DNA from 3 places in the Pseudoalteromonas sp. P1-8 genome. Region 3 is predicted to be linked to each of the others. Evidence: predicted binding sites of a transcription regulator. Region 3 holds the regulator's gene; each other region holds the start of a gene.
What was found. Region 3 encodes ArgR, which controls arginine synthesis, uptake and breakdown. Its sites were predicted from a motif close to ANTGAATANNTATTCANT; they were not measured.
Positions count from the first base shown of each region.

Region 1: a site for ArgR is predicted at 2,509-2,526, ahead of AN213_RS07290 (OadG family protein). Genes of this name have one in related genera too.
Region 2: a site for ArgR is predicted at 8,260-8,277, ahead of gltB (glutamate synthase large subunit). Genes of this name have one in related genera too.

Region 1 covers NZ_LJSO01000004.1:82,362-93,048, forward strand. The annotation lists gene AN213_RS07280 (sodium ion-translocating decarboxylase subunit beta) at 1-422, opposite strand, end outside; gene oadA (sodium-extruding oxaloacetate decarboxylase subunit alpha) at 433-2,205, opposite strand; gene AN213_RS07290 (OadG family protein) at 2,221-2,469, opposite strand; gene AN213_RS20045 (DUF1328 domain-containing protein) at 3,004-3,177, shown strand; gene AN213_RS07295 (hypothetical protein) at 3,229-3,420, shown strand; gene AN213_RS07300 (hypothetical protein) at 3,906-4,829, opposite strand; gene AN213_RS07305 (YcxB family protein) at 4,954-5,421, shown strand; gene csrA (carbon storage regulator CsrA) at 5,449-5,640, opposite strand; gene AN213_RS07315 (aspartate kinase) at 5,734-6,951, opposite strand; gene alaS (alanine--tRNA ligase) at 6,958-9,558, opposite strand; gene AN213_RS07325 (regulatory protein RecX) at 9,576-10,028, opposite strand; gene AN213_RS07330 (BPSS1780 family membrane protein) at 10,028-10,687, opposite strand, start outside.
Region 2 covers NZ_LJSO01000001.1:112,873-123,559, forward strand. The annotation lists gene AN213_RS00445 (ATP-binding protein) at 1-393, shown strand, start outside; gene AN213_RS00450 (hypothetical protein) at 460-921, shown strand; gene AN213_RS00455 (response regulator) at 944-1,636, opposite strand; gene AN213_RS00460 (hypothetical protein) at 1,650-1,862, opposite strand; gene AN213_RS00465 (FAD-dependent oxidoreductase) at 2,277-3,692, opposite strand; gene gltB (glutamate synthase large subunit) at 3,702-8,159, opposite strand; gene AN213_RS00475 (efflux RND transporter periplasmic adaptor subunit) at 8,856-10,109, shown strand; gene AN213_RS00480 (ABC transporter ATP-binding protein) at 10,131-10,687, shown strand, end outside.
Region 3 covers NZ_LJSO01000002.1:225,234-235,920, forward strand. The annotation lists gene AN213_RS04565 (tRNA-uridine aminocarboxypropyltransferase) at 39-701, shown strand; gene AN213_RS04570 (Fe(3+) ABC transporter substrate-binding protein) at 1,492-2,496, shown strand; gene AN213_RS04575 (iron ABC transporter permease) at 2,574-4,208, shown strand; gene AN213_RS04580 (ABC transporter ATP-binding protein) at 4,205-5,248, shown strand; gene AN213_RS04585 (Dyp-type peroxidase) at 5,310-6,209, shown strand; gene argR (transcriptional regulator ArgR) at 6,206-6,673, opposite strand; gene mdh (malate dehydrogenase) at 6,899-7,834, shown strand; gene ispB (octaprenyl diphosphate synthase) at 7,924-8,895, opposite strand; gene rplU (50S ribosomal protein L21) at 9,307-9,618, shown strand; gene rpmA (50S ribosomal protein L27) at 9,635-9,892, shown strand; gene cgtA (Obg family GTPase CgtA) at 10,043-10,687, shown strand, end outside.

The DNA of each region.
Region 1 (10,687 bases), on a different contig from region 3:
ATGGCCGATGCATCCTGTAGCGAAAATTCAAAGCCAGGAATAAAGTTAAGTAGAATTGCACCAAATAAAGTAGCAAAAATACCAAACTGCGCAGCCGCGCCCAACAGCAACATACGCGGATTTGCTATCAGGGCACTAAAGTCTGTGAGTGCACCCACGCCCATAAAGATCAAAAGTGGGAATACCCCAGAGTCAATCCCGATATGGTACACGTAATATAAAAGACCACCCGGCTCAGATAACCCAGCAACTGGGATATTAGTTAAAATAGCCCCAAAGCCGATAGGTAATAACAACAGTGGCTCAAAGTTACGGGCGATTGCTAAATAGAGTAACAAGCAACCAACCGCAATCATGATCAATGCTGGAAAGGTAAAGTTAGCAATACCCGTGGCATGCCAGAGGTTTAAAACACCATCCATCCTCTGTCTCCTATGCCAGTGCGATTAGCGCATCGCCAGTGGCAACAGAGTCGCCTTCTGCTACTAATACTTCAGCTATTGTGCCTGAGTGTGCAGCGCGAACTTCTGTTTCCATTTTCATCGCTTCCATAATGATAACCACATCACCTTCATTTACTGTTTGGCCAGCTTTTACCTTCACTTTGAAAATATTGCCTGCTAACGGCGCGTTTAAGGTTTCGCTAACAGACGCTGAAGCTGACTGAGGAATTAACTCACTGTCTTTTAGGGTTACTTCTTTGAGCTCACCACCTTGCGCTACAACGACATCGTAAACTTTGCCATCCACTTTAACGCTGTATTGCTCTGCTTTTGCAGGGCTTGTAGAGGCTGGCTTAGTTTCTGACTTAGCGACTTCACCCGTTGGAATTGCTTCAAACGCATCAGGGTTGTTACGGTTTTTAATAAACTTAAGGCCGATTTGAGGGAATAATGCGTAAGTAAGCACATCATCAATCACGTCATCAGCAAGCTCTAAACCTTGCTCTTTAGCTTCACTTAATAACTCTGCTTCAAGCTTCTCAAGTTCAGGTTCAAGCTTATCAGCAGGACGGCACGTAATTGCTTCAGCCCCCTCTAGTACACGCTCTTGTAGCTCTTTATTCATTGGCGCCGGTGTTGCACCATACTCGCCTTTGAGTACACCCGCAGTTTCTTTAGTGATGGTTTTATAACGCTCGCCAGTCAACACATTAAGTACCGCTTGAGTACCTACAATTTGCGACGTTGGTGTAACTAGAGGAATGTAACCTAAGTCTTCACGTACACGCGGGATCTCAAGTAATACTTGATCAAGCTTATCAGCAGCACCTTGTTCTTTAAGCTGATTCTCCATGTTAGTTAACATACCGCCAGGTACTTGGGCTAATAAGATACGACCATCAACACCTTTAAGGCTGCCTTCAAATGCAGCGTATTTCTTACGTACATCACGGAAATAAGCGGCAATTTCTTCTAACTCATTTAAATTAAGGCCGGTGTCACGCTCTGTGCCTTCAACAATTGAAACAATGGTTTCTGTTGCGCTATGACCATAGGTCATACTCATTGACGAAATAGCCGTATCAAGCATATCGATACCCGCATCGATTGCTTTTTGGTAAGTTGCAGTACTTAAACCTGTCGTCGCGTGACATTGCATTGCGATAGGAATAGATACAGTTTCTTTTAAGCCTTTGATCAACTGTTCGCAATCATATGGCTTTAATAAACCCGCCATATCTTTGATACAAATTGAATGACAACCAAGATCTTCTAGTTGTTTTGCAAGCTCAAGCCACATATCAAGCGTATGGACTGGGCTTACTGTGTACGAAATAGTACCTTGGGCATGAGCACCTACTTTAACTGCAGCTTTAATGGCAGTTTCAAGGTTACGTACATCGTTCATCGCATCGAAAATACGGAAAACATCAACACCGTTTTTGTGGGCACGCTCAACAAACTTTTCGACTACATCATCAGCATAATGACGGTAACCTAGAAGATTCTGTCCGCGTAGTAGCATTTGTTGCTTAGTGTTTGGCATTGCCGCTTTTAGCTCGCGAATACGTTGCCAAGGATCTTCACCTAAATAACGGATACACGAGTCAAACGTCGCACCACCCCATGATTCAATTGACCAGTAACCCGCATTATCGAGTTTTTCTGCCATGGGTAGCATATCGTCTAAGCGCATACGCGTTGCCAAAAGAGACTGGTGTGCGTCACGCAATACTAATTCGGTTAATTTTAATTTAGCCATGTTTAAGCTGCCCCGTTATTTTTGTTTATTTCGAAATTGAGCAATTGCAGCGCTGATTGCTGCAATATGTGCCTGTGGCACACCCTGTTGAGGTTGAATTTTTGCTGTACGCGTAGGTTCTGCAGTTGCAGGATCATCAAATCGACCCACTACCTTTGACATTAAAGTGACTGCTGAAATCAAAATAGTCAGAAAAACAAACACGCCTACCATGCCTGTCACCATCAAACTGGCCGCAGTGGTGAGTAATCCACCTATATCCATACGACTCCCCTCGCTTACTTAAAATAAAAAGTTATTTTTGTTAAATAATTATGCACCAATAATAACAAACAAAATTCATTTGTATAGCACCATTGTAAATTGGTAAAACCAATTAAATTTAAAATAACATGACGCACATATAATTAACACCCTACTATTAGCGCATTTAAAGCCCCGTTATAGATGATATAAATAGTCAATATAGCCAAATGTTATATGTTCAGCTATTAACCAATCATAGTAAAAAGCCTAAAAACCACGCACAACAAGGTGTTAGAGCTATTACCTTACAATAAAGTTAAATTGGTCTTACCAATAATCACAGAAATACTCTTTTTCTTCATTCAGCTCAATATGAAAAAATATCACTATGAATAAGTTACATGCTTACTCGTAAAAGTTACCAAATGATGAACCCTCTCAAGAACAACAAAAACACTCAACCCTTTGAAATATATAAAATAAAACTTATGGCACAGAACTCGCTTTAGTTGCATCGAACTTAAGAAAATTTAAATAGCCAAGGAGACCACTATGTTACGCTGGACAATTACTTTTTTAGTTATCGCGTTAATCGCAGCAGTGTTAGGTTTTGGCGGTATCGCAGGAGCCGCTGCAGGCATCGCTAAGATTATCTTTTTTATATTTTTAGTATTACTAGTTATTTCGCTGGTATCAGGAGCACTTAGAGGCAGTGTCCCTAAGTAGTTAAAAGCAGATAACCACTTACTTTATTTTAAATTTACAAGGAATTTCATTATGAAAAATTCAACTTTAAAAGCCGCTACTATCGCCCTATTTTCAGGTTTATTCATCATGGGTTGTGAAGACAACTCTGCTGAAGACGCAGGTGAGCGTATTGATGAAGCAATTACTGATACACAAAATGCAGTTGAAGATGCATGTGAAGAAGTAAAAGAAGGTGTTAACGCAGAAGAAACTAACTGCTAACAACACACCTTACTTAAGAAAAGCGGCCAAGTGCCGCTTTTTTGTGTATGCAAGTTAGCAAGTTAGCAAGTTAGCAAGTTAGCAAGTTAGCACAAGTTAGCAAGTTAGCAACTCTAGTCTGCCTGCTGCTTGTGTCAAGGAGCTTGCTAACTTTACTCTTTCCCCTAGAAACCCGTTAACTTGTTGGGTTTCGCTCCGCTCTACCCTACGTCACGTAGGTCGTCATTTATGGCGACACATGTTTTATCACTCATACTTGACGGGCTAAAGCCCGACCTACGACTTACACGTAGATTTAAGAAACATCGCGCGAAATAAATTTCACGCCTACGTGAGCCTCAAACTCGCTAACTTGTTGGGTTTTAATCTGATAGCTGACGGCTGAAAGCTGATGGCTCCTTTCTCTAGAAACTCGAAACTTTACTCTTTCCCCTAGAAACTCATTAATTTGTTGGGTTTCGCTCCGCTCTAACCAACCTACGATATTACTTACAACCCATTGTAAGAGGCTTGTTTGTCGTTACACTCGCTATATGCCACTGGCCGTCGATAAAACTCACCTTTGCGACATCACTTACAGCAAAGTCGCCAGGTACATTTAAACGCGTTAAGTTACTCGCTAGCTGCTGCTGACAATATGGGCCGGTATCGCCATGCATTACAAGTACAGGCTTATTGGTGTGCTTTGCGAAATCGCTGATGGCATCTCGGTATATTTTAAATGCATCACAATTAGAGCGTTGTGATTCACTGCAAGCAGGTTTACTGGTCGGGTGGTAAATATCAGCCTGAAAACCAAATACATAGGCCTTAGCGTCTTGCTGAACAAGCGCTTGTTTTAACCAAGTTAAGTTGTACTTATCACGCTTGTCGGCGGCATCTAGTGCAGCGTTTTTATCACTTTTTAAAATTTGTGAGCGACCATTAAAAGTGCCCGGTATATGTAAGGTACGAAACTCAATACCATCAAACTGCCAGCGAGCATTTTCTAGCATTTCAGCTTGGGTTGCATAAACCTGAAGTTGCTGTACTTTTTTTGTATAAGCATCGTCGAACATCAAGCCTTTAACAAAGCTTAGCCGTTCAAGCTCATCAAAACGCACCGATAGCTTTTCTCGGTCGCAATCGGTCCATTCATTATCACCCGGGGTATAAATAAAAGGCTGTGTGGTCAACGACGTTAATAACGCTTTATTACTTTGCAAAAGTTTATTCGTGCAAGCAAGCGCTCCCGATTTCATGTCACCAAGATGCATTAAAAAGCCATGAGGTGTTGCTGCGATTGCCTTGGTAATTTTTCCGTCTTTGGCGAGATTGATTTCATCAATCGGGGTGTATGGCATATCGCCCATAACTAAAAAAGTATTTGTGGTCATTGCAAGTGCTAATGACATTGAACTAACAAACATACAACTTACACCTTTAAAATACGCATACCTTAAGCTCTCACAATGACAACTAAATGAAAACCAACTACGGAAGATTTTTTCTATCAATGTTAAACTGCCGCCAGCAAATTAAGTGAGCCCACAAATGACTTTAAGTACAACTTACAAATTAGATAAACCGTATTATTACGAATGCTTTGATGAGTCTTTACCTTATTCATCACAAGCTAAGCCTAAATACCCGCTATTGGTATTATTAATAACCTTAGGCTTATTAGCTTTTTATCAATTAGATAATCATTATTTAGGCAGCTTTATGATTATGCTTGCCGTGGTTGAGTGCTTATCGTTTTACTACAAACGCCCATGGTGGGTCGCAAGACAAATGATGAGTCGTGCATCGGGTAGCGAAGTGACTGTCGTATTTAATGATGAAGGCGTTAAAGCCGAAAACCCGCATAAAAGCTACCAATTAAGCTGGCAACAAATTAGTGAGATTATTGAAACTGAGCGAGGTTATATTTTAAAGGCTCAGCGCGGTATGCAATATATTTCTAAACAAGCGCTAAATGATGAAATGACAGCAGAACTAAATAAAAGAGCCACTCAGTGAGTGGCTCTTAAAAATATCTGTCGCTGATTAAACGTTGCCCGGATTTGGGTTAGATTTCTCTGCTTGGATTCGCATGTAGATTTCTTCACGATGTACTGATACATCTTTAGGTGCATTTACACCAATGCGAACTTGATTTCCTTTAACACCAAGAACAGTAACTGTTACTTCGTCACCGATCATAAGGGTTTCACCTACTCTACGAGTTAGTATTAGCATTCTCTTGCTCCCATGTTCCAAAAAATTAAAAGATTCCGCGTCAAAAACATTCTAATGAAATATAGACTTAAAAGTAAGTAAAAACTCTAGATCTTATTCATTTTCAGTTAAAAAAACTTTGTGCAGCGCACGTACAGCCAGTTCTAAATACTTTTCGTCAATTAAAACTGATATCTTAATTTCTGATGTCGATACAAGCATCACTTTGATGTTTTCATCGGCAAGGGCATTAAAAAACAAACTTGCCACACCAGAGTGAGATTTCATCCCTACACCTACTGCAGACACCTTGGCAACATTGCTGATCCCTTTAATAGATTCTGCGCTGATACCATCTTGGTTACTGGTCAAAATTTCAAGCGCTTGCTCAAAATCATTCGTGTGCACAGTAAAAGCATAGTCTATTTTTTCAAAGTTATGATTAACTTGATTAATCATATCTATTTCGATGCCGAATTCTGCAAAAAGTTTCAAAATTTTTGCAAGGTTTTCCGTTCCTTGGTGCACACCATTAACGTAAATCAAACTTTCGTCACGATTAAAGGCGATACCCGACACAATGTTTGCTTGCACATCCGGCTCCTCAAAACTGATCAAGGTCCCTTGATCCGGGTTAAAACTCGATAACACTCTGAGCGGTATATTATATTTTCCTGCAGCTTCGACACTACGAATATGCAGCACCTTAGCCCCAAGACTGGCCATTTCGAGCATTTCTTCGAAAGTGACATGGCTCATACGTCGCGCATTTGGTTCAATGCGCGGGTCGGTGGTGTATACCCCATCAACATCGGTGTAAATTTGACATTCGTCGGCATTGATAGCGCCTGCAATCTCAACCGCAGAGGTATCAGTACCACCGCGACCAAGCGTAGTGATATTGCCTTCGATATCACGGCCCTGAAAGCCCGCTATAATGGCAATACGGTTATGCTCAAGTTCATGCTTAAGACGAGTCGCAGCAATCTCTTCAATACGCGCTTTACCAAACATGTTATCGGTGCGAATGTTGACCTGATCAGCAAGTAAGCTTACCGCTGAGTGACCACGTTTAATGATAGCCATTGCTAACAGAGAGACTGACACTTGCTCACCGGTAGTTAGCAATACATCAAGCTCACGAGCACTGGGTCGAGAATCGATTTGTTTAGCGAGTTCAATTAGACGGTTAGTTTCTCCCGACATCGCCGAGAGCACCACCACAACTTGATGGCCTTGTTGCTTGGTTTTTACAACAAGGTCGGCGACGGCCTCAATTCGCTCTATTGAGCCAACTGAGGTGCCACCGAATTTTTGGACGATAAGTGCCACTAGTAGTTAAGAACGCTCAGATAACCAACCAGTTACACTTTCTAAGGCTGCAGCTAGGTTCTCTGGCTTAGTACCACCTGCTTGCGCCATATCAGGACGACCACCGCCCTTACCGCCGACTTGTGCAGCCATGTGATTTACAAGCTCACCGGCTTTCACTTTACCTGTTAGGTCTTTAGTTACACCTGCAATTAGGCTTACTTTGTCGCCATTAGCTACGCCAAGGGCAATAACACCTGAACCAATCTTCGTTTTCAGGTCATCAACCATGCCACGAAGTGCTTTAGACTCAGTACCTGCAACATCAGCAACCAGTAGTTTAATACCGTTCACTTCAACAACAGAGTCAAGTAACGATGCACCAGCCGCACTTGCTAGCTTGTCGTTAAGCTGTGCAATTTGCTTCTCTAGGCCTTTTGATTTCTCAAGTAACGCAGTTACTTTTTCAAGTACTGTGCTGCTATCACCTTTAACTAGTGCTGCAACATCGTTTAGTTGTTGCTCTTGCTCACTTACATAAGCAACCGCTTCAGCACCCGTTACCGCTTCAATACGGCGGATACCGGCCGCGATACCGCTTTCTGATACGATTTTAAATAAACCGATATCACCTGCACGCTTAACGTGAGTACCACCACATAGCTCGATTGAGTAGTCACCAATGGTTACTACGCGAACTTCGTCGTCGTATTTTTCACCGAATAATGCCATTGCACCTTTTGCTTTAGCATCTTCGATAGCCATTAGCTCAGTTTCAAGAGCAAAGTTACGACGGATTTCATCGTTCACTGCGCGCTCGATTTGGCGTAATTCGTCTTTTGTTACCGCTTCAAAGTGAGAGAAGTCAAAACGTAAACGCTCAGGGTCAACAAGTGAACCTTTTTGATTTACGTGCTCACCTAAAATTTGACGTAACGTTTCATGTAAAATGTGTGTTGCAGTGTGGTTTTTCTTGATGCTATCACGACGTGCTGCATCAATTGTTGCCTCTGCTTTATCGTTTGTGCCAATACGGCCTTGTACACGACCATGGTGTGCAAATGCATTACCAAGCTTCGTGGTGTTAGTCACTACAAACTCACCGCCAGCAACTTTTAACACACCTGTGTCACCAACCTGACCACCTGATTCAGCATAAAATGGTGTGCGGTCTAAGATTGCGATACCTTCTTGACCATCTTCAAGTACAGAAACCGATTGACCTTCTAAGAAAAGCTCAACCACAGTACCTGTGTAATGTTCTGCATCGTAACCTTTAAAGTCTGTGTGTTTTTCAGACTTAAGTTGTTGGTTGTAATCAGCACCAAACTTACCAGCTTGCTGTGCTTGCTTACGCTGAACAGCCATACACTCTTGGAAGCCGTGCTCATCAATCGTCATAAAACGCTCACGCGCCACGTCTGCCGTTAAGTCTGCAGGGAAACCGTAAGTATCGTAAAGTTTGAATACTAAGTCACCTGGGATCACATCACCTTCGATGTCATTTAGGCTTTCTTCTAAAATAGCCAGACCACGCTCAAGTGTTTTACCAAATTGCTCTTCTTCAATACGCAGTACTTTTTCAATAATTTCTTGTTGCTTAGCAAGCTCTGGGTACGCTTGACCCATTTGCTCAATTAGTGCAGCAACTAGCTTGTAGAAGAATGCACCTTTCGCGCCTAGCTTGTTACCATGACGAACGGCACGACGAATAATACGACGTAGTACATAACCACGGCCTTCGTTTGATGGCATAACGCCGTCAGATACTAAGAACGCACACGAACGAATGTGGTCTGCCACAACGCGTAACGATTTATCATCTAAATCTTGTGCGTTTGTTACTTTAGCCGCAGCAGCAATAAGAGCTTGGAATAAATCGATTTCGTAGTTTGAGTGCACGCCTTGTAAAATTGCAGAGATACGCTCAAGACCCATACCTGTATCAACAGACTGCTTAGGAAGCGGCTCCATTGTACCGTCGGCATGGCGGTTATACTGCATAAATACTAGGTTCCAGATCTCGATGAAACGGTCACCGTCTTCTTCAGGTGAACCTGGAGGACCACCCCAAATTTCTTCACCGTGATCGTAAAAGATTTCAGAACATGGACCACAAGGACCTGTATCACCCATTGACCAGAAGTTATCGCTGGTTGCAATGCGAATAATACGGTCTTCACTTAGACCCACTTCTTTATGCCAAATGTTGAAGGCTTCTTCATCATCGTGGTAAATGGTAACAAGTAGCTTTTCTTGAGGCAGTTTTACAACATCAGTTAAAAACTCCCAAGCAAACTTGATTGCGTCTTGCTTGAAGTAATCGCCAAAGCTGAAGTTACCTAACATTTCGAAGAATGTATGGTGACGTGCAGTGTAACCTACGTTTTCAAGGTCGTTATGTTTACCACCGGCACGCACACAACGTTGTGAGCTGGTTGCACGTGAATAAGGGCGGCTTTCCGCACCTAAAAATACATCTTTAAATTGCACCATACCGGCGTTATTGAATAATAACGTGGCATCGTTACCCGGGATCAGCGAGCTTGAAGGAACAATTTGGTGTTGTTTAGAGGCAAAAAAGTCTAAGAACTGTTGCCTGATCTGTGCGGTAGTCATATGCTGCATGTGAAAATCTCACCCGTTTATTGCTGTGCTTGCATTGCAAAATCAATTTGTTCGTAATTAAAGCCTCGATACATCAAGTAGCGTACACGTTTCGCTCTTTCTTTCTGGTCGAGTTCTTTACCTGAATTTGAAAACTTCTTTAAATATGCGTCCTTTGCGAGTTCGAACCAATCGACTTCGAACTCCTCGAGCGTCTTATCTAATAGTGCTCGGTCTATCCCTTTTGCCATTGCTTCGCTCTGAATGCGTTTTACACCATGATACTTAGCTAAATGGCGGCGTACAAACCCTTCGCAATAGCGCTGTTCGTTAATAAAGTTGTGTGATTCACACCAATCTAACAAGCGCTCTGTGAACTCGGGCGTCGCCTCTTTTTGCTGTAACTTTCGCGTTAAATCCCGACGCGAATAATCTTGTCGAGACAATAACCAAAGTACGTAATTTTTTAACTTTTGTTCTTTATCATCCATTACGCGTCAAAGCGTCCTGATTGTGAGGGCGCTTCAGGTGCTTTTGTTTGGTCATCACCTTTTGGTACAACTGGCATAAAAATGGCCTGAAAAGACACGAAGAAGCTAATGTAACAAATTGGCATTAAAACCAATAGTGGAATAAACGATAAAGGAATACAGATCACCATTAAAACGGCGCAAATTAGGCCATAAACACTCAATGGTGCCATATTATGGTAAAACACCATGAATGAGGTTTTTAAAACCTGAAACATATTGCTTTGTTTTTGAAAATAAACCAAAGGCACTGCATAGGCAAAAGCGGTTAAATACACACAGATCGCCACTAAGAATACCGCAACTTGTCCCATTGAAATGGTTGCCAATAAATCTGCAATATGTGATTGGTTTTGTGGATCAAAAGTCTGACTCGAAATAACTGCGTAGGCATCTGCAAAAATGAAATTAGACAGTAAGGCCAATAAAATACCTGCCGCCATCTGATACACAGCCACACGCACTAAACCTATACGGTTCCCCTTATTACTAAAGGGTTTAAAAATATCAGCTTGGCTGACAGTCCCGCCTTGCTGCTTTGTTAACACAGCTTGATAAAAACCCGCCATCAAAAATGGCGTCACAAACGCACCAACAACTTGCAGTAAAGGTAGTAGCAA
Region 2 (10,687 bases), on a different contig from region 3:
CTCACATTTTTTGCTGACATTGTTATTGCTAATGATGTTGAGGTCACGGTAGATAAACAAAAACTAGACCAAATCCTCAACAATATTTTTACTAATGCGTGTCTATACACAGACACGCCAGGCCATGTCCGCCTTAAAGTTCGGACCAACAAGCAAGAGCTGTTTATTCAAGTCGATGATACTTCTCCGGGTGTCGGTAAAGCTCATATAGGTAAACTCTTTGACCGTTTATATCGTGTTGAAGAGTCTCGTAGCCGCGCATCGGGAGGGTCTGGTTTAGGACTGTCAATTTGCCAGAGTTTTGTCGAATTGATGTCAGGTACTATTAACGCATTACCAGGTAAGTCAGGTGGCTTATGTATCAGAATATTACTGCCTTTAGGCAATAAATAAGCCTCTCCATTTTTCCACCACATTTTATTGCTTAAATAGCACTATAAACTACAGTGGAATGGAACCATGTCAGAGTCATTAAAGCACGCTCAATGGGCAAAATCTGTTGAGCGTAAACACCGCCAAAGCAAAGTTAAAAAAGCCAAAAAGTCGCCACGGCCAATTTACGCGGCCCTTGCCAGCATACTGTTAAGTGCAGGGCTCTATTATGCAAGCTACGAAAAGCCAATAGAGTACCCTCCACTATCTGAAGCAGCTAAACAACGCATCTCCCAGTTCTTTGCAAAGCAATTCTTAATGGGCCAGTGGCGCTTAAATCAAATAAAGTACTCAACTAATGCGATTCAGGTCTATGTACAAACACCTACCGCGATAGCCCTTGAAGGTGAGGCGTTAAGTCAATATTTACATTATGCGTTGTGCCCTAATCCTAGCAAACGCATTTGGCAAGATATTCAAGCAAGAGAATTATCAGTGTATGTGTTCAGCCATTCTATTCGAAAAGGTGAACGTACTATGTGTAACTGATATGAAAGCGATGAACGCCAAATCAATTGATTTGACGTTCATCATAGCGATAGCCTGCACCGTAAACGGAAGCGACTATCTTAGGAGAGAACTGTAAATTCTTTAGTTTTTTGCGAATATTTTTGATATGACTGTCGATTACGCGGTCGGTAATATCAAAGTTATTTGGTTGGATATGATCAAGTATCTGCTGTCTTGAAAAAACGCGCTTAGGGGCTTTATACAAAAGCTTAAATACGTCAAATTCCACTTTAGTTAAACCCAAAGACACGCCTTTAATCTCAACTTCAAGCGCATCTTCGTTTAAACAAATAGTAGCTGGCGTTTCAACAGTTTCATTGCTATTAGATACCGGCGCGCAGCGCCTTAAAATAGCTTTAACACGCATCACCAGCTCTGCACCGCTAAAAGGTTTACAGACATAGTCATCAGCACCATGTTCTAACCCTTTTAACCTATCAGCCTCTTCGACTTTAGCGGTTACCATAATAATAGGCACCATAGAAAAAGCGCGGATCTGCTTCATGCACTCCACGCCATCTAAATTGGGTAACATTACATCTAGAATTATTGCATCAGGATTATTTTCTTTAACCCACGACACCACAGCACTGCCATCAGTGATGTGGTGAGTAGTAAAGCCAGATGCATTGAAGAACAACAGCACTTGTTCTGCAATATCTAAGTCGTCTTCAACGACTAATATCTGCGGCATTTTTATTTCCGTTTTATATTTTTTTTATTGTTTTTAGTTGTTGCTTCACCATCGCTTTAAGGGCGTCTGATAAGGTCTCATCTAGTAAAACCATAGTCAGAATATCGTGCAGGTCTTCACTATTCATGACCTCATTGAGTAAATCATTTTCAGATTTTGAACTTGGCTGAAAAAAGCTTAACTGCTCGTTATTTGTGTGTTCGCAAAACATTTTCTTTTTATCCATGTTGTTAGCATCAAATATTCAGATGGGCTTCTGCCTCTGATAAACATTAAAACGCAACAATATGGAGCAAATATGGAGCTAGTACGAAATAATGAATTTTTTCTATTTAACTGTAAAATTCATTCGTAGATTGTAGGTAATAAGCGTTATTTTTTCATTATTTTTCTGAATCTTGATTTGATTCTCAAAACAGCTAATACCATTTCGCTTAATTAAGTGATGCAATAAAACCTCGTTGATAGCAAGGCAAAAATTTCGTTATTTAGTTGTTCTAAATCAGATATTTTTAACGCAGATAGCGACAGGTTTAATCCCTCTAAATGATTAAGCATTATTGCGGATTGGTATAAAACTAGGCAATAAAAAAGCAAGCTAGGCAGCTTGCTTTTAAAAATGTTGAATGGCGCTTTAGAATTAAACGTCTAAGTAATCCATAATCCCTTCAGCGGCATTTCGGCCTTCGAAAATAGCCGTTACCACTAAATCTGAGCCGCGGACAATATCGCCACCAGCAAAGATTTTCGGGTTAGTTGTTTGGTGAGTAAACTCACCTTTTTCTGGTGCATTGATACCACCCCAATGATTGATTTCAACACCGTACGGTTCTAACCAATCCATTTTATGAGGTTTAAAACCAAACGCCATGAGCACTTTGGTTGCTTCAATAACATGCTCAGAATCAGCTACTTCTTCAGCACGACGACGACCATTTTCGTCCGGCTCACCAAGTTGCGTTTTCACCATCTTAACGCCAGCAACTTTACCTTGCTCGTCAACCACAATGCCTTTAGGTTGAACGTTAAAGGTAAATTCTACGCCCTCTTCACGGGCATTTTTAACTTCGCGTTTTGAGCCTGGCATGTTTTCTTCGTCACGACGATAAGCACAGGTTACTTTTGCAGCACCTTGTCGAATAGAGGTTCTCACACAGTCCATTGCTGTATCACCACCGCCTAACACGACGACTTTTTCGTTCGCCATATCGATATAAGTTTGCTTATCTTCTGCATAGCCCATTACTCGGTTTGTGTTACCAATTAAGAACGGCAGTGCATCAAACACACCATCAGCATCTTCGTTTTCAAGGCCTGCACGCATACTTTGATAAGTACCAACACCTAAGAATACGGCATCATATTCTGCTAAGATTTCATCAAGCGTAATATCAACGCCAACTTCAGTGTTTAGCTGAAACTCGACACCCATTTCAGTGAAAATTTCACGACGCTTTTGCATTACTTCTTTTTCAAGTTTGAATGAAGGAATACCAAACGTAAGAAGACCACCGATTTCTGGGTGACGGTCAAACACCACAGGCTTAACACCGTTACGAACTAAAATATCCGCACAACCTAAACCAGCTGGGCCTGCACCAATGATAGCCACTTTTTTGTCAGACCAAACCACATACGACATATCTGGTTTCCAGCCCATCTTAAATGCCGTATCAGTGATGTACTTTTCGATATTACCGATAGTGACAGCACCAAACTCTTCTTCAAGTGTGCACGAGCCTTCACACAAGCGATCTTGTGGACAAACTCGTCCACACACCTCTGGTAAGCTGTTTGTACGGTGAGACAGCTCTGCCGCTTCTAAAATACGGCCAGTACGAATGAGCTTTAACCATTGTGGAATATAGTTATGTACTGGGCATTTCCATTCACAGTACGGGTTACCACAATCTAAACAGCGATCCGCCTGTGAGTTAACTTGTGTCTCAGAAAACGGCTCGTAGATTTCTACGAAAGATTGTTTACGTGCTGAAATTGGCTTTTTACGCGGATCAACACGTTGTACATCGATAAACTGGTATACATTTTCGCTCATACTACCCCCTTACTGAGCCTGAACACGAAGCTCTGCGCTGCTGCGCGCTCGGTGTCCGAGTAAACTTTTTACATCACTAGATTTTGGCTTAACTAATTTAAACATTGGCATGTATAAATCGAAGTTAGCTAAAATCTGCTCAGCGCGGTTTGAGCCTGTAAGCTCTAAATGCTCAGCAATGAGACCGCGTAAATGTTCTTGGTGTGACGCCAACCCTTCAAGCGTAACAATTTCAACAAGCTCAGGGTTAATGCGTTTTTCAAAGTCATTGCCTTCATCAAGAATATAAGCAAAACCACCTGTCATACCTGCACCAAAGTTGATACCCACTTTGCCAAGTACGCAAACCACACCACCTGTCATGTATTCACAGCCGTTGTCACCAACACCTTCTACAACCGCTTGCACGCCTGAGTTACGCACTGCAAAACGCTCACCGGCGCAGCCTGCAGCAAATAATTTACCGCCCGTTGCACCATATAAACAGGTATTACCGGCAATGGTCGCTTTGTGACTTTCGAAAGATGAACCCAGCGGTGGGCGAATTACTAGCTTACCGCCAGCCATGCCTTTACCAACATAGTCATTAGCATCACCAACGAGTGTCATTTCAAGGCCACCAGCATTCCACACACCGAATGATTGACCCGCTGTACCATGAAGCTCAATAGAGACAGGATCAGCAGCCATACCTTGGTTACCATGTTTAGAGGCGATATAGCCTGACAACATAGCGCCCACTGAGCGATCAGTATTGCAAATACGGTTAACCAGTGAGATACCCGATTTTTCATCGATTGCTTGCTTGGCTTTTTCAAGCAAGGTTTCATTTAGCTGACCTAAGTAGTGTGAGCTATTTGGCGCACTACAATACAAGGTTTCACCCGTAGGGTTGTTAGGCACAGCAATCACAGACGACAGATCTACTTTCTTTTGTTTCTCTGTGTTGCCTTCAATTGCTTCAAGTAAGTCCAAACGACCAATTAAATCAGTTAAACGAGTTACACCTAAGCTTGCCATAATTTGGCGTGCTTCTTCGGCTATAAACTTGAAGTAGTTCATCGCCATTTCTGGCAGGCCATGATAATGCTTTTGGCGCAGCGTATCGTCTTGCGTTGCAACACCGGTCGCACAGTTATTTAAGTGACAAATACGTAAGTATTTACAACCTAGTGCCACCATAGGGCCAGTACCAAAGCCAAAGCTTTCAGCACCTAAAATAGCCGCCTTAATAATATCTAAGCCAGTTTTCAGACCACCATCTGTTTGTAGGCGAATACGGTGACGTAAACCATTTTCTACCAGCGCTTGCTGGGTTTCAGCAAGACCAAGCTCCCAAGGGCTACCTGCATACTTAACAGAAGTAAGCGGGCTTGCACCTGTGCCACCATCATAACCAGCAATGGTAATTAAATCTGCATAGGCTTTAGCTACGCCTGTTGCGATAGTACCTACACCCGGCTCAGAAACAAGTTTCACCGAGATCAGTGCATCTGGGTTTACTTGTTTTAAATCGAAAATAAGCTGGGCTAAATCTTCAATCGAGTAAATATCGTGATGCGGCGGAGGTGAAATCAAGGTCACACCCGGCACTGAATAACGTAATTTTGCAATATACGGCGTTACTTTTTCACCTGGTAATTGACCACCCTCACCTGGTTTTGCACCTTGCGCCACTTTAATCTGAATGACATCAGCGCTACGTAAGTAATGTGGTGTTACACCAAAACGGCCCGAAGCAACTTGCTTAATACGTGAGTTTTTCTCTGTCCCGTAGCGAAGCTTGTCTTCACCACCTTCACCAGAGTTTGAACAACCACCTAAGCGGTTCATGGCAATCGCGAGTGCTTCATGCGCTTCTGGCGATAATGCACCAATACTCATTGCGGCTGAGTCAAAACGTTTGTACAGCTCAGTTGCAGGCTCTACGTCGTCAACACTCACACCCGTATCAGGAATTTTAACCGCCAGCATGTCACGTAAATTGGTGATCGGGCGGTTATTTACTAAATCAGCATATGCCAAGTAGTCTTTATAATCCCCAGAGCGCACTGCTTTTTGTAGTGTTTGAATTACATCTGGGTTATAAGCATGGTACTCACCACCGTGAACATATTTTAGTAAGCCACCATGACTTAATAACTTACGTTTACTAAATGCCAGCTTATGAAGTTTACGTTGGTCATCATCAAAATCAGTGAAACACGCCCCTTTAATACGACTAGCTACACCGTTAAAACAGGTTTCTACAACCGCATCTGATAATCCAACTGCCTCAAATAACATTGAGCAGCGGTACGAAGCGACAGTACTGATACCCATTTTTGACATAATTTTATACAGACCCTTATTAATCGCATTACGATAAGCAAGCGTTACTTCGCAATAGCTCTTGTTCAGGGTCTTTTTGTCGCTCATTGCAACTAATGATTCATAAGCAAGGTACGGATAAATTGCCGTTGCACCAAAACCAAGTAATACCGCAAATTGATGCGCATCACGGACACTGCCCGATTCGATGATGATATTAGATTCACAACGTAAGTTATTATCGACTAAACGCTTTTGAATTGAACCAACCGCCATCGCCGCAGGAATCGGCAAATGAGTTTCGCTAAAGTTACGGTCACTTAAAATAAGCATGACACAGCCTGACGCTGCTTTTTCTTGTGCTTCATCACAAATACGTGTGATTGCGTTTTCTAAGCCTTCTTCCAACGTGTAAGTGATATCAATTTTACAGTAGCTGTAATGCTCATCGTCAGCATTGATCAGCTGTTGCATATCAGCGTACATCAAAATCGGCGTCTCAAACTGTAAACGCTTAGCGTGGCCGGTTGTTTCGTTAAATACGTTTTGCTCACTACCAATACAAGTTGCCAGTGACATAACGTGATTTTCACGAAGTGGGTCAATCGGTGGATTAGTTACTTGCGCAAATTTTTGTCGGAAGTAATCGAACAGTGAACGATGACCTTCTGACAGTACCGCAAATGGTGTGTCATCACCCATTGAACCCGTTGCTTCTTGACCATTTTCACCCATTACACGAATAACGCTATCAAGCTCTTCGTTGGTGTAGCCAAACATTTTTTGATACTTAAGCAGTGTTTCGTCATCAAATGAACGGTTACCCGCATCTTTTTCAGATAACTGTTCAAATGGCGTTAAACGCTTAACGTTAGCTTCAAGCCATGCTTTATATGGATGGCGTGACTTAAGATCTTGGTCAATCTCATCTGAATGCCAAATTTTACCTTGATGAGTATCAATAACTAATAACTCACCAGGGCCAACACGGCCTTTCTCAACCACTTCGTCTGGCGCGTAGTCCCAAATACCTACTTCTGAGGCAAGGGTAATAAAACCATCTTGAGTGATGACATAGCGCGCAGGGCGTAAACCGTTACGGTCAAGGTTACAAGCGGCAAAACGACCGTCAGACATTACAATACCAGCGGGGCCATCCCATGGTTCCATATGCATTGAGTTAAAGTCGTAGAATGCACGTAGGTCATCATCCATAGCACGGTTTTTTTGCCAAGCTGGCGGCACAAGCATACGCATTGCACGGAATAAATCCATGCCACCGGCTAAGAACAACTCAAGCATATTATCTAAGCTAGAAGAGTCTGAGCCGCTTTCGTTAACGAATGGTGCTGCTGATTGCAAATCAGGAATAAGTGGTGAGGCAAACTTATACGCACGGGCACGAGCCCATTGGCGGTTACCTTGAATCGTATTAATTTCACCATTATGCGCTAAATAGCGGAATGGTTGCGCCAGTGGCCAACGAGGTTGTGTATTAGTAGAGAAACGTTGGTGAAATACACAAATCGCACTGGTCATGCGAATGTCAGCTAGGTCTAAATAAAAGTTAGGTAAGTCTACAGGCATCATTAAGCCTTTATAGACAGTAACTAAACCAGATAAGCTGGCAATATAAAAATGTTCATCATTTACGAGGCGCTTTTCAGCACGACGACGCGCTACATATAAACGACGTTCTAAATCTTTTGGACGCCAGCCTTCTGGTGCGCTTACAAAAATTTGTTCAAAGCCGGGTAGTTGTTTTTTTGCAATTGGCCCTAAACATGATGCATCGGTAGGTACTACACGCCAGCCTTGAATGCTCAAGGTTTCTTTTTCGAGTTCTTCACTCAACACATCTTTAGCTGTTTGCGCAAGTACAGGATCAGCATTTAAAAATACCATGCCAACGGCGTAGTTCTTTCCTAGATGCCAATCATGTTCGCTGGCAATAGCACGAAAGAAGCTATCAGGTTTTTGCATTAATAAACCACAGCCATCACCTGTTTTACCATCAGCAGAAATACCACCACGGTGTTCCATGCGATCTAAGCCAGTGATTGCTGTTCGAATCAAGCGGTGACTCGCCTGACCATTGACCTGGGCTATTAAGCCAAAGCCACAATTATCTTTTTCTAATTTTGAGTCGTATAACATAGACCCCTCCCCTTGCTACAACGACTAGCGGTTCAGTCTTTTGTGACAGTGCTAGCAGACGAACAAAACTATCGCCAAATACCTCATGAGTCAATAGAGTTTTGAATACATATTCATATTCATGAATATTTCTCACTTAAAGCACTTTTTAAATTCTATGCTATTTTTTTACATTTAGTCGCATTTTACCCGTTATTTTTTTATGACACTGGTGTCAAATTTAACAACTTGTAAAAAAACAATCTAAAAACCCGCCGCTTTACGTTAACGTAAACTGCGCTTTATTTTGAATAATTATTCACATTATGAATATCAATGCAGTTTTTTACGGGGTGTCGCCTAGCCTAACTGCATCATTATTTACTCTTGGCTTTAGCATAGTTACAAACTATGTATCTGAGCAGACTACCTTAGTCGCAATGACCGAGTTTCTTTACCCTTGCGTCAACAATAAGCAATCTAAAAGTGTCCGCTGCGGACACTTTTTCTGTCCGCGGACAGACATCAATCCATTCTTCAAAAATAAAATCATTAAAAATCAATATATTAAAAATTGGCATGCTACTGGTATAGATAAGACATCAGCGAAATTGAGGATTTCAAAATGTTCACTATCAGTTTGTTTATGGCTTCTCCACTTACCATGCTTGCCGTTGGCTTCATGATTGTGTGTTTTGAGAATCGTAAGGAGTTATGATGATTAAGGATACCAGTGCCCAAGATATTACCGTGGCTAAGAAAAACACCATTAAAAAGCCACTTATAATAGCTGCAGGTGTAATACTTGTTGGTGCGCTCGGCTTTCAAGCATTGTTTGCCAGTAACGATGGCAGCATTTCGGTTGATGCAGCAAGCCTACAAATTAGTGAAGTAAGCCAAAAGACACTTACTAGAGATGTGGCAGCGAGCGGTAAAATCGTTGCAGCTAATGCGCCAAAGGTTTACAGCCCAGAACGCGGCTTTGTCGATTTAAAAGTAAAAGCCGGTGATAGCGTTGAAGTAAATGAAGTGATCGCAACCGTAACCAGCCCTGAGCTGACTAACGAACTAAAACAGCAACAATCAGTATTAGCGCGATTAGAAGGCGAGTTACAACGCAAGCAACTTGAAGCGCGCAGACAAAAGTTGAGCCTGACTAAAGCGCTAGATTTAGCGCAAGTTGAGTTAAATGCCGCAGATAGAGAAAACCGCCGAGCTAAAATCTCAATCGAGAAACATTTAATTAGCCAAATAGATTTAGAAAAAGCCGTTGATGACTTAGCCCGTGCCAAGCTTTCATATAAGCACGCCGAGCAAGAAGTCAGCTTAGCTAAAGATACCCTCGCATTTGAGCTAAAAGCAGCAGAGCGTGATCTGGCACGTCAGCAACTAATTGTTGATGACTTACTCAGACAAGTAAATGAACTCACTATTACCGCGAGTGTAAGCGGCATTGTGGGTAACTTATTAGTGCAACAAAAAGAAGCGGTCACACAAAGCCAACCATTAATGACATTGGTCGATTTAAGTAACTTTGAAGCAGAACTGCAAGTACCAGAAAGCTACGCCAATGAGCTGGGTCTTGGTATGCAAGTTGAGCTTACTTTAGGTGCTCGTCATGTCACAGGCACGCTATCGGCTATATCACCTGAAGTAAATAATCGCGAGGTCACAACCCGCGTACGCTTTGACAATGAGATTTCTGGCATTCGCCAAAACCAACGCTTAACCGCACGTATTTTACTAGAGAATCGCGACGATGTATTGCAAGTGAAACGCGGCGCATTCTTACAACAAGGTGGCACCCATGCTTATAAAATTGATGGTGACATGGCTTATTTAATCGATATAAAAACCGGTGCAAGCAGTATCAATGCTGTCGAGATAATTGAAGGTGTAGAGCCTGGCGATAAGTTAATTATCTCAAACTACGATCGCTTTAAAAAAGCTCCCACACTGGTTTTACGCTAACAAATAAAAGGAATAATCAACATGCTTACAATGAACAACATCAGCAAAGTGTATCAAACAGATATGGTACAAACGCATGCCCTTCGCGACTTTAATCTACAAGTTGAAGAAGGTGAATTTATTGCCGTAACGGGCCCAAGTGGCTCAGGTAAAACCACATTTTTAAACATCGCCGGTATGTTAGAACCATTTAGCGAAGGCCAATACATGTTAGACGGTATTGATGTGGGTAAGCTCAACGACAACCAGCGTGCTGACTTACGTAATCAAAAAATTGGTTTTATTTTCCAAGGCTTCAACCTTATTCCAGATTTGAACCTCTATGAAAATATTGAAGTCCCTCTGCGTTATCGCGGTATCAAAGCCGCCGAGCGTAAGCGCCGAATTGAGCAATGCCTAGAGCAAGTTGGTTTAGCTTCACGCGCTAAACATTTACCGCAACAACTTTCTGGTGGTCAACAACAACGTGTTGCTATTGCCAGAGCCCTTGCTGGTGAACCGCGCTTTTTACTTGCCGATGAGCCAACTGGTAATTTAGATAGTTTAATGGCCCGTCAAGTGATGGAGCTACTTGAACA
Region 3 (10,687 bases):
AATACGCAGTGGCTACTATCTCAAATAATTCAGTGTTAATGCTTCGTGCTCAGCAAATGACTGAGTCTCGTCGTGAATTTAAAGCGCGAGGAGCAAAGCTAACGCGTTGTGAGCGTTGTTTATTAGCGGAACACTATTGTATTTGTGAAGGCGTTGAGCAAGCTCAGTGTGATGCCGCGGTCTGTTTACTTATGTACCATAATGAGAGTTTTAAGCCGTCAAATACTGGCCGTTTAATTGCTGAAATCGTGCCAGATAACCATGCCTTTAAGTGGGATAGAACAAATCCAGATGAAGCCTTATTAAGCTTGTTGGCAAATCCTCAGTATCAGCCTATGGTTATTTTTCCTGCCAGCGATGTTGACGACGAAGAGCGCGTGATCACCGAAGTAACTCCTGTTGAAGGTAAGCGTCCTTTGTTTATCTTTTTAGATGGGACTTGGCGCGAAGCAAAGAAAATGATCCGTAAAAGCCCTTATCTAGATAATTTTCCTGTGCTTTCAATTACGCCTGAAAAGCTATCTGATTATCGATTACGTGTTGCTCCGCATGAGCATCAGTTAGGCACCGCTGAGGTGGCTATTATGGTACTTGCCCTTGCGGGTGAAGACGAGGCTACACAAAAGCTTGAGCAACATTTTATTAAGTTTAGAGATGCTTATCTGCTAGGTAAGCGTAATAAGGGACGCCCAGAGCAATAACTCTTTACTAAATTTTAGGCAAAAGAAAAGCGCGTACTATCTCTAGTCGCGCTTGCGGAATCTTCTTAATTTTTTGCATCCTGCAATTGAATCTAATCAACTCCCTAAACTTTGCCAATCCATGCGATTACACTTTACTTATTGGTTCTGTGCAATATAAGGCAATCCCGCCTTGTTTCCTTGTTAGTCCTTTACATCCATGCTGGTAATTACTTTACCACTCCCTTACGTGCCATCCTGACACTATCCCTCTGTTTGCAAATCCATTGCGATGCCCTAACGGCCTGTCCTTTATTCCACTTTTTGAACTTCCTGTATAACAACGTCCTGTTGTCATGCCATTCCACATCATCCTGATGTTGTCCGTAGGTTGTCACTCCATTGCGTTACTCTTCCTGAGCCTGTCCTTGATTCCTTATTCTCCTAATGAACCTTATTCCGCGGTATTATGAGTAATGCTTCCTTATCCATCTACTCATTAAGATTCTTGCTTAGTTGATGTAAGTAATTATAGAGAAATGGGCGAAGCTGAGTAGGTCAAAATCTTACTTAATCTGCTGGTTATTTTATTGTCATTTAAAAGATGTTTTTGTATTTCAAGTACTTATGTTATTTTGTGCAGTGTTTGCTGGTGGTTTTTACTCAATAACTGCCATGTGGGTGAGATATGTCTTACATGCAAATTCCTAAATGGCAGTTAGGTTGATTGAAATATAAGTTTAAACGGGTGCACTTTGCCCTAACTCTAGGTAAAATATTTTGATAATTGTTACTATTTAGGTGCTATAAAATGAAGAAAACAGCCTTAGTATTACTTAGCGCATTATTAAGCGCGCCTACATTCGCTGCAGATGTAGTAAATATTTACTCGTTTCGTCAACCATTCTTAATTCAGCCTATTTTGGATGATTTCACTAAGCAAACAGGTATTAAAACTAATGTGGTTTTTGCCAAAAAAGGTTTGATTGAGCGTGTAAAGCGTGAAGGTAAGCACAGTAAGGCTGATTTAGTATTAACCTCAAATTTTAGTGCGCTGATTCAATTAGAAGATTTAGGCTTAACGCAATCAATTAATAGTGATGTGGTTAATGCGAATGTGCCAAGCACTTTTCGTGATGCCGACGGTCAATGGATAGCACTTACTAAACGTGTACGTAATGTTTACTCTGCAAAAGAGCGTGTTGGTGCACTTGCTGAATTAACTTACGAGGATTTAGCCGATCCAAAATACAAAGGTAAGATCTGCACTCGATCTGGTAAACACCCTTACAATTTAGGTTTAGTTGCTTCTATGGTTGCTCACCATGGCGAAGCAAAAACTAAGCAATGGCTTGAGGGCGTAAAAGCCAATTTAGCACGTAAGCCGCAAGGTAATGACAGAGCGCAAGTCAAAGCCGTAAAAGAAGGTTTATGCGATCTGGCGTTAGGCAACAGCTATTATTTTGGCAAAATGATGCAAGATGAGCAGCAAAAATCATGGGCTGAAGCGGTTTATATTAACTTCCCTAACCAAACAAACCGTGGCTCTCATATCAATGTATCGGGCGTTGTTATGACCCGTTATGCTAAAAACCCTGAAAATGCCTTGAAACTGGTTGAGTATATGACCGACAATAAGGCGCAAAATATGTATGCTTCAGTTAATATGGAATACCCCGTAAAGCAAGGGGTTGCATTATCTGAGATGGTTGCATCATGGGGTGAGTTTAAAGAAGATAGCCTTCCTCTTGATGAGATCAGCAAATATCGCCCTGTGGCACTGAAGCTGATTGACGAAGTAAAGTTTGATTTATAACGAGGATATTTCTCGTAACACATTTTTATAAAAGCTGTTTTTTAACAGCTTTTATTTTATCTGGTATTAATCCACTTATGCATGTGAAGTTTTCGCTGTCGCGTTGGCAGCTTATAGCCTGGCTTATTGGCCTGTTGCTTGTTACGCCATTAGGCTTTTTACTATTTGAATCTCTGCAAGGAGATTCAGATGTATTTCAGCACCTTTTCGATACTGTGCTGTGGGATTATACCCGTAATACTCTCATACTCATTGCAGGGGTAGGGCTGCTGAGCTGTGTAATAGCATTGCCGTTAGCTTGGTTAACTGCATATTGTGAGTTTCCTGGGCGTAAGCAATTTGAATGGGCATTAATGCTGCCATTAGCAATGCCAACTTATCTAATCGCCTATGTGTATACCGACTTGCTTGATTACGCTGGGCCAGTACAAATCGCCCTTCGAGACTGGTTTGGTTGGCAGTCACCAGACGATTACTGGTTTTTTGATATTCGTACATTATCTGGGGCTATTATTATGATTGCCTTGGTACTCTATCCTTACTTATTCCTTATTTTTAAAACGGCACTCAGAGAGCAGTCTTTTAAACTAGTACAAGCTAGTCAGCTGATGGGTCTATCACCATTACAAAGCTTTTTACGCGTTAGTTTGCCTCTTGGTCGTGGGGCGATTGTGGCAGGGGTTACATTAATCAGTATGGAGGCCATGGCTGATTTTGCTACCGTCAATTACTTTGCTGTAAGTACGCTCACTACCGCTGTATACGATACGTGGCTTGGCTATTACTCATTAACGGCAGCGGCGAAAATTTCAGGTATCATGTTATTGATTTTGTTTTTAACCATTATGGTTGAACGCTTTAGTCGTCGCAATCAAGCTGTGTATGAACGTCAGTCAAGCGTTAACAGTGCAACCTTGTATCGCTTAAAAGGCAGTGCCGCATGGGCTGCAAGCTTGGCTTGCACAGTTGTGCTGGTATTGGCTTTTATCCTACCGGTTGGGGTGTTAGTTAAATACGCCATTGTCTATGCAGATGAAGCATGGAATGGGGCATTTTTTAATTACGCTTGGCAAAGTTTTAAAGTGGCTGTTGTGGTGAGCATTGCAACTATCCTATTGAGCTTATTGGTATTGTTTTATCAGCGCATTGCGAAACAAGCTTACCCTTTGATCCCAGGACGTTTAGCAAGTACTGGCTACGCCTTACCTGGTACTGTGTTAGCTATTGCCGTATTACTACCATTAACTCAGCTGGATGATGCGTTAAACAATTGGCTTGAGCCTTTTGGTTTATCACCAGGGTTACTTTTGAGCGGCACTTTATTTGCGATGATTTTTGCTTATGTTGTACGTTTTTATGCGATTGCGCATGGCGCGCTTGAAAGCAGTTTTTTACGTATTAGCCCATCGCTAGATATGGCCAGTCAATCAATGGGCAAAGGGCCCTTACAAACCCTTTGGCGAGTACATTTACCGCTATTAAAACGCGGCATTCTAACAGCTGGCTTGTTAGTGTTTATTGAATGCATGAAAGAGTTACCTGCGGCTTTATTACTCAGACCTTTTAATTTTGAAACCCTGGCAACTCATGTTTTTCAATATGTTAGTGATGAGCAATTGGAGCTTGCGTCAATTTCAGCCTTGTTTATCGTGTTAGTTGGGTTAATCCCTTTGTATTTCGTTAATCGTTCGATGGAGCAAAATCACTCATGAGTCATTTGATAATTAAAGACTTAGCTTATCAGTACAATGCGACTCAGGTGTTGAGTGAACTAAACCTCAATGTTGAACAAGATGAAATCGTCTGTTTACTTGGCGCAAGTGGCTGCGGCAAAACTACTACCTTAAAGGCAATTGCCGGGATTTTACAACCTGAGCAAGGCTATATGAGTATTGATTCAAAAGTGGTTAACGATAGTGGGCTGTTTGTTGCACCGGAAAAACGTAATATTGGCATGATGTTCCAAGACTATGCGTTGTTTCCTCATTTAACTGTAAGCGACAACATTGCGTTTGGCCTAAGCAATATGAGTAAAGCGCAAAAGCGCGAGCGTGTAGATGAAATGCTTAGCCTTGTTAAACTCGATGGTTGTGCACAGCGATATCCGCATCAGCTTTCTGGTGGACAGCAGCAACGAGTGGCAATAGCCCGTGCACTTGCTTACAAACCAAGTTTATTACTACTTGATGAGCCATTTTCGAATATTGATACACAAGTGCGTTTTGAGCTTATTGCCGATATACGTCGCATTATTAAAGATCAGCAGGTTTCTGCGGTATTTGTTACCCACTCGAAGGAAGAAGCTTTCGCGTTTGCCGACACGCTTGCGGTTATGCATGGTGGAAAAATCGCCCAACAAGGCTCTCCTGAGCAGTTATTTAGCCAACCTAACTCAAAGGTGGTTGCAGAGTTTCTTGGTACGGGCATATACTTAACGGCAAAAGTATTAACGCCAACTGAATATGAGACGGCGTTTGGTGTGGTTCACTCTTTGACGGCGAACAATGCAGATTGTCAGCAAGGCCAAGTGTATATAAGGCCGCATCATATTCAGTTGTGTGAAGCTGCGCACAGTGACGCAAACAGTTTAACTATCTTGCACAGGCGCTTTATCGGTACGCGTTATGTTTATCGTATCAATATTGCAGGGCAAGAGTGTGAAGTTGCTGCAGAGCAAGACCGCGTGTTAGCTGTTGAGCAGCCTGTAAAAATAAAAATAATGCCGCACACAGTCAATTTTTTTCATGATTAGTAATAAATAACAATCTTGAATCCTTGGCTTTGTGCAAATAACGAGAAGCTAAGGATTCACTATGGCGCAAGCGCAATCTGGGATTTGTGCTGAAGCAAACTTACATGGTTTGCACCTGTTTTTTAATGTTTACGATGGCCATGATGAGTCATTACGTAAAAAACTAAAACGCGTTAGCGTCATTCAAGATGAGTTTGCTGATCAGTTCTCAGAAGCCATGCTATCGTGTGTGGTTGCCCTTGGCGCTCAGTATTGGCCGCATATTCTGCCCGAGTTTATCCCTAGCCAATTGCAAAGCTTTCCGAATGTGACTCATAGTGAGCATGTGATTAGTGCGCAGCCATTTGACTTGTTTGTGCAAATTCGTTCAGACCGTGAAGATGTAAACCATCTATTTGCTCTGCAAATTCTAAAATTATTAACACCGGATGTTGAGCTTGTGGAGCAGGTCCGTAATTTTCGGTTTTTAGATGGACGTGATTTTAACGGCTTTATTTATGCAGGCGATACACCCCATGGCCGTCAAAAACGTAGTACAGCACTTATCGATAAACCGGGTCACTTTGAAGACCAAGGCAGTTATATTCATGTTCAGCGTTTTGTGCATGATTTGAGTGTCTGGCAGCATTTATCGTTGTCTGAGCAAGAGCAAATCATGGGGCGCACGCGTCTAGATAATACCTTGATTGTGCCTGCTGTAGAAACCAGTCATGCGGTTCGTAGTGAATTAAAAGATGAGCATGGCCAGCCACTTTTGCTAAACCAAAGCATGCCATTTGGTGATGTGCATAAGCAGGGAATTTTAATGGTTTCGTGTGCTGCGCAAGGGGATGCGTTTGAGCAGGTATTAAAGAGTCGCTTGGGGCAGGGCGATTGCTATGATCATTGGCTCGATTTTACTCAAGCCGATATGGGATCTGCGTTTTTCGCCCCGTCAGTAAACTTCTTAAAGCAACTTTAAACGGTATCGAATAAAGTGCGTACGCGATCAAGCGTTACATCGATTTCAGAAATCTTCGCAGGGGCGATAAAAATAGTGTCGTCGCCTGCAATGGTACCGAGTACACCATCCGCCTTACCGAGTGAATCAAGTAAACGAGCAATTAATTGTGCTGCGCCTGGACTGGTGCGAATAATAATCATCATTTCGTTATGCATAATATCAATAACAAGCTGACGCAGTGGGCTTTTCGCTGTTGGCACACCCATTTCAGCCGGTAAGCAATAGACCATTTCTTGTTTTGCATTACGAGTACGTACTGCACCGAACTTGCTTAACATGCGAGAGACTTTACTTTGACTAATATTATCAAAGCCTTGCTCTTTTAATGCTTCGACAATCTCACCTTGTGAGCCGAAGTTTTCTTCTTTTAATAGCGCCTTAAACGCTTTGATCAGTGCTTCTTGTTTGTCTTGTGGTTGCATGTTGCCGTTTCTTTATTCATAAAATGTAGGGTAATTCTACACAACTCTGCATATTTATGCAGTATTAGTTTACAAAGTCGTCCAAAATGCTGTGTCTTTACAGCCAAGTTTACAACTATGGTCGAAATTATACGCGAAATAAGCAGGATAAATTTGTTTTTAGTCGCTAATTTCATTATCTTTAGGGCCACAAATATTTCCTACCTCAAATTACGGAGAATTCCAATGAAAGTTGCTGTTTTAGGCGCAGCTGGCGGTATCGGCCAAGCATTGTCTTTATTATTAAAAACAAGTTTACCTGCAGGTTCTGAATTATCGTTATACGATGTTGCCCCTGTTGTTCCTGGTGTAGCGGTTGATCTTTCTCACATCCCAACAGACGTTAAAGTTGAAGGCTTTGGTGCTGACAGCCTAGACGCAGCATTAGCTGGTTGTGATATCGTTCTTATCCCAGCGGGTATGCCACGTAAGCCAGGCATGGACCGTGCGGACCTTTTCAACGTAAACGCAGGTATCATCAAAACATTAGCTGAAGGCATCGTTAAAAACTGCCCTAAAGCGTTAGTAGGTATTATCACTAACCCAGTAAACGGCACAGTGCCAATCGTTGCTGAAGTATTCAAAAAAGCGGGTACTTACGATGCTAACCGTGTATTCGGTATCACAACGCTTGACGTGATCCGTTCAGAAGCATTTGTTGCTGAACTTAAAGGTTTAAGCGCAACTGACGTTAAAGTTCCAGTGATCGGCGGTCACTCAGGTACTACAATCCTTCCTCTTCTTTCTCAAGTTGAAGGTGTTACTTTCACTGACGAAGAAGTTGCAGCATTAACTCCACGTATCCAAAACGCAGGTACTGAAGTTGTTAACGCTAAAGCGGGTGGCGGCTCAGCAACTCTTTCTATGGGTGCTGCAGCAGCACGCTTCTGTATGTCTTTAGTTAAAGGCTTACAAGGTGAAGAAGTAGTTGATTACGCATACGTTGCAGTTGAAAACGGTGACGCAGCATACTTCGCACACCCAGTTCGTCTAGGTAAGAACGGCGTTGAAGAAATCCTTTCTTACGGTGAGTTAAGTGCATTCGAAGAGCAAGCTAAAAACGACATGCTAGCTACACTTAACAAAGACATCCAGGAAGGTGTTGATTTCATCAACGGTTAATTCCGACAGATGATAGGCGATTTTTTAAATCGCCGAAAACAAAAAAGCCTGCAAATGCAGGCTTTTTTAATGGCTCGAATAAATAGCGTTTAGTGATCGCGGGCAACGGCGATACGGGCCAAACTCTCTAAGGCTTGTTTGTACGGTGTGTCTGGTAAGAACGCAATACAAGCAATTGCTTTGTCAGCTTCTTGCTCAGCTTTTTGCATTGCAAACTCAAGGGCCTTAGTGTCAGCTAATGCCGCTAGAATGCTCTCTAAGTGGTCCATACCATTACCAAGCTCAATTGCTTCGCGTACTAGCTTAACTTGCTCTGGTGTGCCTTTTTGCATTGCGTAGATAAGCGGTAGGGTAGGTTTACCTTCAGCTAAATCATCGCCAATGTTTTTACCAAGTTGCTCGGCATCAGCATTGTAATCTAGAACATCATCCACTAATTGGAATGCAGTGCCAAGATGCATTCCGTATAAGTTTAATGCTTCAAGGGTTTGTTCGTCTTGCTCGGTAATAATTGCAGCAAGGCCGGTTGCAGCTTCGAACAATTTTGCCGTTTTGCTGTAAATAACCTGCATATAGCTTTGTTCTGTCGTGTCAGGGTCATTACAATTCATTAGCTGTAATACTTCGCCTTCAGCGATGACATTGGTTGCATCAGCTAAAATTTGCATGATTGGCATTTTACCTAGGCCAACCATAAGCTGAAATGAACGTGTATAGATAAAGTCACCCACCAAAACGCTCGCTGCATTACCAAACTCTGCGTTGGCTGTAGGCGTACCACGGCGCAAATGTGACTCGTCGACAACGTCGTCATGCAATAAAGTTGCGGTATGAATAAATTCGATGATAGTGGCAAGCGTAATATGGTCTTTGCCCTCATAACCAAGTGCTTTTGCCGCTAAAATGGCCAACATAGGACGAACGCGTTTACCGCCACTGTTTACTATGTATAAACCGAGTTGGTTAACCAATGCGACATCTGAGCGCATTTGGGCATGTATAAGTTGATTGACGTCATCCATTTCATTTTCGATTAACGTCTGGATAGCTTTTATATCCATTGATCTCCGAGCCAATATTTATGGGTATACGGGGCTGATTGTACAACAAAAAAAGCGCTTGCTCGATATTTTGTGATGATTCAGTAAAAAAACACTGTAAAGTTTTTTATTTGAGATCAATTTAGCCAAGATAAATTTATAGTCTTGATTAATAAGTGATCAGCTTTTTTGAATTTTCAAGGTGCGTATTATTAGCGTAATTTAATTGTCATGAGATCGTAAAAACCGCTTGGCATGTGGTGTTTTTAGGATAGAATAGGGGAAAATATTGAATTGCTCTCAATGCAGCTATTTTTTATTCATTTTATCGAAAAAGAGGCTTGCTAGTTTTTGCACATTAGCGTAAACTTCGCGCCCTATTGAAGAATATTTTAGTTGCGTCGATTTGAGGGCGCACAGACGGAGTTAATTATGTACGCGGTTTTCCAAAGTGGTGGTAAACAGCACCGTGTGACTGAAGGTCAAACAATTCGTCTTGAGAAATTAGACGTTGAAACTGGTGCAGCAGTTGAATTTGATTCAGTACTTTTAGTTGCTGATGGTGAGAAAATCGAGATCGGTGTACCGTTCGTAAACGGTGGTAAAGTAACAGCTGAGGTTGTTTCACACGGTCGCGGTGAGAAAGTTAAGATTGTTAAATTTAGACGTCGTAAGCATTCTCGTAAGCAAATGGGCCATCGTCAATGGTTCACTGAAGTTAAAATCACTGGCATTAGCGCTTAATTAGAGGTACTGAGAAATGGCACATAAAAAAGCAGCTGGTAGTACTCGTAACGGTCGCGATTCAGAAAGCAAACGCCTAGGTGTTAAGCGTTTTGGTGGCGAATCAGTTCTAGCGGGTAGCATCATTGTTCGTCAACGTGGTACTCGTTTCCACGCTGGCGCAAACGTAGGTATCGGTAAAGACCACACTATCTTCGCAAAAGCAGATGGTAAAGTTCAATTCGAACAGAAAGGTCCTTTAAACCGTAAATACGTAAATATCGTAGCTGAGTAATCATCTCGATATTTGAAAAACCCCGCCTTTGCGGGGTTTTTTGTTTTAAGGCTCATAAATATATACCTAAGCGCCTTGGCATTGGGTGCTGAATAAGGCACTTAGGTATATAATAGAGTTATTAACAAGCCAATCTTAAAGTGAGTAATCATGAAGTTTGTAGATGAAGTAGAAATTCGTTGTGACGCGGGTGATGGCGGCAGCGGTGTCGTATCTTTCCGACGTGAAAAATATGTACCAGATGGCGGTCCTGATGGCGGCGACGGCGGCGATGGCGGCAGCGTTTATCTACAAGCCGATGAAAACTTAAATACGTTAATTGATTACCAATTTGAGCGTTTTCATAAAGCAGAGCGCGGCACAAATGGCCAAAGCCGTAACATGACTGGTAAAAAAGGCGCTGATTTAACGCTTAAGGTGCCTGTTGGTACACGTATCATTGATGTTGATACTGAAGAGTCATTAGGTGATTTAACCCAGCATGGTCAAAAGGTTGTTGTTGCAAAAGGTGGTTTCCATGGCTTGGGGAACGCACGTTTTAAATCAAGTACAAACCGTGCGCCACGTCAAAAAACACTAGGTACACCTGGTGAAGTTCGCAGCTTACGCTTAGAGCTAATGCTACTTGCTGATGTTGGCTTACTTGGTTTACCAAATGCTGGTAAATCAACGTTTATCCGCAGTGTTTCTGCAGCTAAACCAAAAGTGGCAGATTACCCGTTTACGACGCTTATTCCTAATCTTGGTGTAGTACGCCCAGATGCGAATAAGTCATTTGTAATTGCTGATATTCCA